DNA from 3 places in the Flavobacterium procerum genome. Region 3 is predicted to be linked to each of the others. Evidence: riboswitches for the same ligand, from Rfam matches in the RefSeq annotation. Region 3 holds a riboswitch; each other region holds the start of a gene.
The links. A riboswitch is a leader RNA that binds a small molecule or an ion and turns the genes downstream of it on or off. The one in region 3 is predicted to bind cobalamin.
Positions count from the first base shown of each region.

Region 1: another riboswitch for cobalamin. It lies ahead of ACFFLS_RS03340 (TonB-dependent receptor plug domain-containing protein); the one in region 3 lies ahead of ACFFLS_RS11670 (NAD-dependent epimerase/dehydratase family protein).
Region 2: another riboswitch for cobalamin. It lies ahead of ACFFLS_RS24010 (TonB-dependent receptor); the one in region 3 lies ahead of ACFFLS_RS11670 (NAD-dependent epimerase/dehydratase family protein).

Region 1 is NZ_JBHLYW010000003.1:251,112-254,395, reverse strand. Features, by position in the region: gene ACFFLS_RS03350 (adenosylcobinamide-GDP ribazoletransferase) at 1-728, shown strand, start outside; gene cobC (alpha-ribazole phosphatase) at 713-1,246, shown strand; cobalamin riboswitch at 1,316-1,517, shown strand; gene ACFFLS_RS03340 (TonB-dependent receptor plug domain-containing protein) at 1,547-3,284, shown strand, end outside.
Region 2 is NZ_JBHLYW010000029.1:289,285-292,568, forward strand. Features, by position in the region: gene ACFFLS_RS24005 (TonB-dependent receptor plug domain-containing protein) at 1-1,479, shown strand, start outside; cobalamin riboswitch at 1,612-1,820, shown strand; gene ACFFLS_RS24010 (TonB-dependent receptor) at 1,931-3,284, shown strand, end outside.
Region 3 is NZ_JBHLYW010000009.1:54,075-57,358, forward strand. Features, by position in the region: gene ACFFLS_RS11665 (hypothetical protein) at 1-952, opposite strand, end outside; gene ACFFLS_RS11670 (NAD-dependent epimerase/dehydratase family protein) at 979-1,992, opposite strand; cobalamin riboswitch at 2,142-2,326, opposite strand; gene ACFFLS_RS11675 (Lrp/AsnC family transcriptional regulator) at 2,500-2,961, shown strand; gene dcm (DNA (cytosine-5-)-methyltransferase) at 3,196-3,284, shown strand, end outside.

The DNA of each region.
Region 1 (3,284 bases), on a different contig from region 3:
TGAAAAACATCACACATAATCCCGATTATTTGAACAAAGCCACACGCTATTTCCCCTTTATCGGTTGGATTGTTGGCAGTATTTCTTTTTTCGCATTTTATATTTCATCATTATTTCTTTCAACCGAAACAGCTGTAATTCTGGCAATTATTGCATCTGTTCTAACTACAGGTGCTTTTCACGAAGACGGTTTTGCCGATGTCTGTGACGGCTTTGGCGGTGGCTGGACAAAGGAAAAAATCCTTATGATTATGAAAGACAGTGCAATTGGAGCCTATGGAGCTATTGGTCTTGTGCTTCTTTTTTTATTGAAATTCAAACTACTTGGCGAATCGGTTTTAGTTTTCGAAAGAAATGATTTGCTTCAGTTATTTCTATTGTTTGTCACAGCGCATTCTTTAAGTCGTTTGGCGGCAATCAGTATTATTTTCACACATGAATATTCTAGACAAGATGCATCGAGCAAAAGCAAACCTATTGCTAAACAATTTACTTGGAAAGAAGTTTTTGGAGCTTTTTTCTTTGGCTTGCTCCCATTATTGTTTTTTGGTTATTTCAACATTTTACTGCTTTGGCTAATCGTTCCGATTTTTATCACCCGATATTTTCTGGCTCGTTATTTCCAAAAATGGATTGACGGTTACACTGGTGACTGCCTGGGCGCAACACAGCAAGTATGTGAAGCGGTTTTTTATTTATCCTTTTTAGTTTTATGGAAATTTATCTAGTTCGTCATACCGAAACTGTGTGTGAAAAAGGAATTTGCTACGGACAAACCGATGTTAATCTGGCCGAGCCTTTTGATGCTGTTTTTGAAAAAATTCTTTCGAAACTGCCTTCAGAAGCGATATTGTTTTCAAGTCCGTTAAAACGTTGTGTAATTTTAGCAAAGCACATTCAGAAAAACATAAAAATCGTCTCCTACGAAGAAGACGAAAGATTAAAGGAAATGAATTTTGGTGATTGGGAAATGAGAAAATGGGACGATATTCCGCCCGAACAACTCAATCCCTGGATGGAAGATTTTGTGACAATACCCGTTTCTAATGGAGAATCTTTTACTGTTTTACATCAAAGAGTGATTCATTTTTTATCCGATAAACTCTCAGAATCCGAAATACCCGTTATAATAGTCGCTCATGCTGGAGTGATTAGAAGTATTTTGTGTCATCATACATCGACTGCCTTAAAAGACGCTTTTAATAGCAAGGTAGATTTTGGGGAAGTTATCAGAATAAAATTATAAATTCTCGTTTAGAATCAATATTTAATTGCATTTGAAGCCTAAATTTGAATAATCAATATTTTTAACTTTATCTTTGCAGCAAATTAAGGTTGTGTTTTAGTAAACACATTAAAAGGGAATCAAGTAAAAACTTGAGCTGTACCCGCAACTGTAAGCTTAATTCTGAAAAAGAATGCTTGTTGTAACTGCAAAACCACTGCTCGCTCCAAGTGAATGGGAAGGTAAACAACAAGACGCAAGCCAGGAGACCTGCCTTTGTAACAAAAATATCGAGCTCTCGGGAAAAAGAGTTTAGAAATTATGATTTTTAAAATACGTTTTACTTTTTTTCTTTTATTGCTGTGCCAATTTATATCGGCGCAAAGCGATTCTATTACCAAATTGAAAGAAGTCATAATTTCAGACAGTAATCTTAAAAAGTTTTCTTCTTCCCAGTCAATTCAAACCATAAGCGATTCTATTATCAATACCAATCAGCCGTCGCTGACTTCTCTTTTAAATTATAATACTGTAATTTATTTTAAAGAAAATGGTCTCGGAATGACTTCTGGTCCTTCTTTTAGAGGAACAACAAGCGCTCAGACCGCTGTTATTTGGAACGGAATCAATATCAATTCACAATTTTTAGGTCAGTCCGATTTTAATACAATCGGTACAAGAGATTTTAATTCGATTACGGTAAAAGCTGGAGGAGGCAGTATTTTGTACGGAAGTGGCGCAATAGGTGGTAGCATTCACCTTAATAATGACTTGAACTTTAAGAAAGGTTTTTCTAATCATTTGTTTTTAAGCGCGGGCAGTTTCAATACTTACAGCACCAATTATCGTGCATCGATTTCTTCAGATAAATTGAGTCTTCAAATCAGCATTTCTAGAAACAGTTCTGACAATGATTTTAAATATCCTGGAAATTCGAATCTAAGAAACATTAATGGTGAATACTATAACACAAGTATGAATACCGCTTTTGGTTATAAAATTAATTCTAAAAATACTTTAAAACTTTACAGCCAATTTTATGATTCTGAGCGTCATTTTTCATTGACGACTCCTACTGCTTCCAAAACAAAATACGACGATTTTAATACGCGAAACCTTTTAGAATGGGAAAGCAGACTGGGGCGATTTACTTCAAAATTAAGAGTGGCGCATATTGGCGAATCTTACAAATATTATCCAAGCATTACTTCCGATTTTTTCACATTCGGAAAAGTAGAAACCGCTATCGTCAAATATGATTTGGCTTTTGATGTAAATGACAAAATCAAACTTAATTCTATTGTAGATTACAGCAGCAACAAAGGTCACGGTTCGAGCATCAATGATGTTAGAAGAGAAATTGGTTCGGGAAGTTTGTTATTAAGCCATTTGGTAAGTGAAAAATGGGATTACTCTGTGAGTATTCGTCAGGAAATAACAGACAATTACGGAAATCCGTTTCTCTTTTCTTTTGGAACACGATACTTGTTGACTGATTTTTATCGAATAAAACTAAATGCTTCTAAAAATTACCGAATGCCGACTTATAACGACTTGTTTTGGGAAGGAAGCGGTAATCCAAATTTGAAGCCTGAAACTTCTTATCAGGGTGAAATTGGAAATGAGTTTTTCCTCAAAAATTTTTCTGTATCATTAACCGGCTATTACAACGACATTCAGGACTTATTGCGCTGGGTTCCTTCAGAAAGCAACAGCAATATATGGAGACCAGAAAATACCGACCATGTAAAAACGTATGGTGCTGAAGTTCTTTTAGAATGGAAAACAAAAATAAGCAATCACAATTTTACCGTAAACGGAACTTATGCTTATACGGTCTCAAAAAGCAAACAATTAATTGGCGGTGAATCGGTTTACAAACAGCTTATCTATGTGCCGTATCACAAACTGACAGGATCGGCATCGTACAATTGGACAAAACTTTCCTCTTACTTTCAATACCTATACAATGGTGAAGTTTACAGCACGCCGTTTAATAGCAAAGCTGGAATTGTAAAAGCCTACAGTGTTGCCAATATCGGCGCTGATTATGACTTTG
Region 2 (3,284 bases), on a different contig from region 3:
CGAATCGAAATTATTCGAGGTCCCGCAGCCTTTATTTATGGCGTAAACAGTCTTACAGGAGCTATTAATATTATAACCAAAAAGCCTACAGAATCTGGTGTTTTGGTAAGTTCCTATGCTGGTTCGAATTTTGAAAAAGATTCGCAAGATACGGGAGACACTTTTTTTGGAACCGGAATTCAGCTTGGAGCAGTTTTAAGTAAAGAAAAACACCAGCATTCGATTTTTGCTTCTCATGATAAAAGCAACGGATACCGCTACAATACCGCATTTGAGAATAATAAGATTTTTTATCAGGGAAATGTACAGTTGAATGATTCTAATGAAATTTTAAGTTCATTCGGTTATATCAACAATGGTTTTGGAGCAAACGGATTTTATGCTGCACCGGGTGACATAAATTCAAGTGAAGTAGTACAGACTACTTTTGCCAATCTCCAGTCGAAACATGCAATTACTGAAAACTGGAAAATCATGCCGAGAGTAAGTTACCGATACAATTATGACGATTATCGTTATTACGGTATTGCAAATCTGAATGCCGGCAGAAGCCAACACTATACCAATTCTATTGCGGCAGAATTGAATTCTACAGTAAAACTTTCTAAAGGCGAAATTGGTTTTGGTGCCGAATTTAGAAATGAGGATATTCATTCTTCAAACATTGGGGATCATGATCGTGATAATGTCGGGATTTATGCCGAATACAGAACAAATTTTTTCGAAAAACTAAGTGTAAATTTAGGGACTTATCTTAATTACAATTCAGATTATAAATGGCAGGTTTATCCTGGAGTTGATGCGAGTTATGAAATTACAGATGAATTCAAAATCATTGGTAATGTGGGTACAAGCCAGCGAATTCCGTCGTTTACAGATTTGTATTTAAAACAGACCGGAAATGTCGGAAATCCTGATTTAGATTCTGAAAATGCTTTTCAGAGTGAAATTGGTTTTAAATTCAACAGAAGAAAATTTACTTTCAATGCAAATTACTTCTACAGAAAAATAACCAATTACATCGATTGGACTCGAATGGTTACGACAGTAGCTTGGCAGAGTCAGAACACAGGCGACTTAAGCACAAATGGCGTAAATCTTCGCAGTACGTACAGAATTGATTTCTCTAAAGATTCGAGACTGAATTTTGTTTTAGGTTATTCGTATCTAGATGCCGAGTTCAAAAATTCTAGAACCGAAATTTATTCAAAATACCTGATTTCTTCATTAAAGCATCAACTGACCAATACGATCGACTTTCAATACAAAAAATTGTCGGTATTGTTTGCAACTCGTTTTAACGAAAGAGTCACTGGACCTTCTTATTGGATAAATGATTTCAGAATAAGTCAGTCTATAGAAAAGTTTACTGTTTTTGCAGATGCTCAAAATATATTCAACACTACTTATTATGAAGTTGGAGCAGTTCCGTTGCCTTCAAGATGGTTTAGTTTGGGTGTGAAATTTGTGACTTTCTAACGAAAAATAAAATATAGAAATCTACTTTAGGTGTTCAGTTTTTGAACACCTTTTTTTTGTTTTCAAAATTTTGTACAAGCCTTTTTTTAAGAGTTTGATTTTTGAAAACCTGTTTTTTATAAAGATAATACTATATTTGCGCCAGATTTTGGTCTGTTTTTATAAAATTTTTATTAAAAACAGTTAAAAGGGAATCAGGTGTAAATCCTGAACAGGCCCGCTACTGTAAGTTCTATACAAGTCTTTAAACAATTACTAATGCCATTGTTCCGCTTTGCGGGATGAGAAGGCCGTTTAAAGATGGAACAAGTCAGGAGACCTGCCAAGATCACATAGTTTGAGACTTTCGTGGTAAGAAGTTGAGCAACAAGAAACGACCTGTTATTAGGATAACGGGATTCTTTTCACATGGTTCTATATATCACAGAAAGTTTATTTAATTAAATTAGTGATGTTTAAAACCAAAGACTTTTTACTTTTTTTTGTTTTATTTTTTCCGTTTTTACTGTATTCGCAGGAAACGGCAGATAGTCTTCGTGTTTTAAAAGAAGTAATTTTAAAAGCCAAACCTTATCAGGAAGTTATTCCGGTTCAGACGCTTTCGGGTAAAATGCTCGAAAATCTGGCCAGTCATAATGTTGCCGATGCGCTTCGCTATTTTGCGGGAACACAAATAAAAGATTATGGTGGTTTGGGCGGACTAAAAACGGTTGATGTCCGTAATATGGGTACGCACCATGTCGGCGTTTTTTATGATGGAATCCAGCTTGGAAATGCGCAAAACGGCGTAACCGATTTAGGTAAATATTCTCTGGATGATATGGAATCGCTGACGTTGTATAACGGACAGAAAAGCGAAATATTCCAATCTGCCAAAGATTTTTCGGCAGCATCTACTATTTATTTGAGAACCAAAAGGCCTGTTTTTGAAGGAAGCAAAAAGAGCAATCTGCTTTTTCGTTTCAAGACAATGTCTATCAATTATTACGATCCTTCTTTTAGATGGGAACAAAAAATAAGCGATAAAGTAAGTTTCAGCCTCAGCTCAGAATACATAAAATCAAACGGAGAATTCAAGTTTAGATATACCCGAAAAAATCAGGATGGTTCTACCGCTTATGATACTACTGCGATAAGACATAACAGCGATATAGAAGCGCTTCGAATTGAATCTGGCCTTTACGGAAAAATAAAAAACGGTTCTTGGGATGCCAAAGTCTATTATTACGATTCAGAAAGAGGAGCGCCTGGTGCAATTGTAGAAAATAAGTTTTCGGATGGATTCAGACAATTCGACAAAAACTTTTTTGCGCAATCTTTTTTAGTCAAAGATTTTTCGGAAAAATATAAGTTTCAGGCCCGTGCAAAATATGCGTATGATTATACACATTACATTGCAAGAGATACGACAAATGTATTAGGCGAAATCGTAACCGAAGGTGCACAGTCTGATGACAGTTACTACCAGCAAGAAGTTTATTTTTCGGCTGTCAATATGTACAGCATTCTTCCTACTTGGGATGTTTCGCTTTCAACAGATTTTCAATACAATAAATTAAATGCCACAAGACGTGGTATTCAGACACAATTTTCTTTTCCGCAGCGTTATACGGCCTTGTTTTCTTTGGCAAGCTCTTATAGAATTGGAGGTTTTAAGGTTTTAGGAAATGTACTCGGAACTTTTGTTCAGGAAGAAGTTCGTTACAATGCCAAAGCTCCCGATAAAACCGAATATACGCCTGCCTTGTTTTTAGGGTATACGCCCTTTAAAAAACACGATTTCAATTTAAGAGCTTTTGCGAAAC
Region 3 (3,284 bases):
TTGCATGAGTAATTTCTATTGGCACGTGTCCGAAACCGCATTCGCTGGTCAATATTAAACGCTCAGCAGGAAAATAATCTAATGCCGGTTTTATGCGTTCACGAATCTCTTCAACAGATTCTAATTCATCACTACGCTGATCTATGACTCCTAATGCTAAATCACCTTTAAAATCCCATAAATCAAACAATTCCAACATATTGTAACTCAATGTGCAATGTTCCAGCATCAGTTCATCAACAGGAACCGCTTTAAAAGCTTCAACAAGATCCGTATATTTGGTAAAATAAACGCGTTTTCTTCTCGGATTACCTCCACAGACATGAAGTCCGATACGAACTTTTTTAGGAAGCGATTCAATCAATTCTGCTAAGATTTCGGCCGCCCAAAGACTTTCTTCCGGAGATTCTGTCCACATAGGCTCATCAAACTGCACGTGTTCACATCCAAGCGCTATGGCTTCAGCTATTTCATCTCTCAAAACATTTGCCCAAGCTCTGCATAAAGCCTGTCCGTCTGGATAAAGATCCTTGCGTTCGTTTACACTGAAACGATACAAAACATGAGGCCCAGTTACAGTAAGCTTTACATCAACACCAGCCGGAGCGGCATCGCGAGCAATTTTCCAATTTCGTGCCGTATCAAAACGCGGATTTTTAAGTTCTCCGATTATTCTCGGACATTCAATTCCGAAACCCGCAGTACCGAAAGTAACTTTTGGCATATCCTCAAAAGAAACTCCATCGATACGCTTCTGATAAAAATAATACATATTTTCCCTGTATCCTTCGCCATCTGTAATTGTATCAAGTCCTAAATCAGCCTGATCTTTTGCGGCCCATTTAATGTAATCATCAACTTCATTCTGATTCATAACGGGACGTTTCATGGTATCTTCCAGTTTTTCTGGACGCGGATAACTTCCGACTACTGTATTACGAAATCCTGACATCTTTATAATATTTTAATATAATTTGATTAATAATTGATTTGTTTTTGTCTGCTTCGGGCTTCCTCAATTTGAGCTCTTATCCCCTCTTCAAGTGAACGAGGCACAAAATCTATTTCTTCTTCCAATCGGCTACTGTCGCAACGGTCGACTAAGGATGTTCTAGGGACGCTTTCGTCAAATTCAAACTGTGCATCAGGAACAATATTTTGCACCGTCTGCATCAGCTCTTCAGCCGTAACAGAATGTCCTCCATTATTATAGGCAAAATGATTCAGTTTTGGTTTTAAAGAAAGCCTCACAAACTGTTCGGCAGCATCGTCGACATAAATCCAGCAGTCTCGTGCCTCTTTTGAAAAAGGAAGATTAACTTTTTTGCCAAGTGCAGGATTTGTTGCAAACTCGCAGGCCCAAAGAACAGATCCTCTCATTCTGCCGTCTCCGTAAACAATCGGCGGACGCATAGCCGCAATACTCACTCCTTTGTTTTTTACGTATTTTTGAGCTGTAAATTCGTTAAGCATTTTCATTACGCCATAGGTATAGAAATGATCATCAAGAGAACAATAATCTTGTTCTTTTACTGCATAATTTTCATCTCCGTAAGCACTATGATTTGCTCCATAAATCGTTTCGCTGCTTGCAAAAACAACACGAGACAAATTGTGTTGTACGCTCATATCAAATATGTTGATCATTCCCAGCATATTGACTGAAACGCCACGATGCTGGTCTGCCTCTACCTCAGCACTCATTAAATAAGCTAGATGAATGACATGTGTAATATCTGGAAACTGGTCAAAAACTTCTTTTACTTGTAGCTTGTCCGATACATCAAGATTGATAAATAATGTCTTATCAATCTGCTGCTGTATCTCAGCAATCTTAGAAGGGTCATTCTGATGTTTTAAGATTGCAATATCCTTTGTCCATTCAATATTCAAATTCAAGTCGGCTGCAATGACAGGAATTTTGCGTTCCCACAAATTGGCCACTACACGCGCACCAATAAACCCAGTGCCTCCAGTAACTAAAAATTTCATAAATTTATTTTGGTTTATGTTTAACTGTCCTGTAAATAATCTTAAGCAGAAAAGGCAAAGGCTAAACATACAGTAGAGAGTTCCAAGAACCAGATTGGTTTTGGTACAACTTTATATACTGATTTGACCTAAGCTCCTTATCGCGAAAGCATCGTCATTCAGATTAGGCAGGTATCCTGACTTGTAACAATTTTTATCGTCCTTCCCGCTTTTGGCAGTGGAGCTCGTGGATAAAAATCTTGATGTGTTACTTACAGTTGCGCGACAGTTCGTGATTTTCACACGATTCCCTTTTGATTCACAGCTAAGTAAAACCTAATCCGATCGATAAATTAGAGTAAAAACTAAAACAAAATATACAGCTTAACTCTCATGCAAAGTTATTCTTTAGAACAAAAAAATCTATTAAAAGCAATCAGATAAGACAATTCAGCTATTTTCTGCTCAAAAACAAGCATTATTTACTTTTTTAAATGTATTTTTGACACTTAAAAAGATTTTTACACTATGGAAGAACTGGATACTATCGATTTGCTTTTGTTAAAAATACTTGGAAACAATTCGAGCTACACTATAAAAGAACTGGCTTCTCAAGTTAATCTATCTCCTACTCCAGTATTGCAGCGTGTCAAAAGATTAGAAAACAACGGATACATAAAAAAATATATTGCTCTCATCGACCACGAAAAATTCAGTCATGGTTTTATTGTTTTCTGCAACATCAAACTCAAACAACATGATCGTAATATCGGCAACAGTTTTGTTGAAGATATTATGAAAATCGACGAAGTAGTTGAATGTTACAATATATCTGGAGATTATGATTTTATACTTAAAGTATTCGCTAAGGATATGAAGCATTATCAGAATTTCGTCTTTAACAAATTAGGCTCTGTAGAAAGTATTGGCAGCACACAGAGTACTTTTGTAATGTCAGAAATCAAAAACCTGCATAATATTACGATTTAAAACTCTATCTCTTAAAGTAGATTCAAAAATCAAGACTTACTAAAATTAGTTCTTTTTTCGAAAAACTATCAATACAGCACATCCATTTATCATTCTATCATTTGAAAAATTAATCAATTGATTTGAAAACAGCTGTAGACATTAACATTTTCAAGTTATATTTTACTTATTCGGGCTATGGCATAATACTTTCTTATTTTTTATATTTGCGCAAAAGGACTACCAAATATAAATATGATAAAGACAATAGAATTATTCGCGGGAGTAGGTGGTTTTCGAGTGGGCCTAGAAAGGGCAAACAAAATTATAAATAAGGATTTATA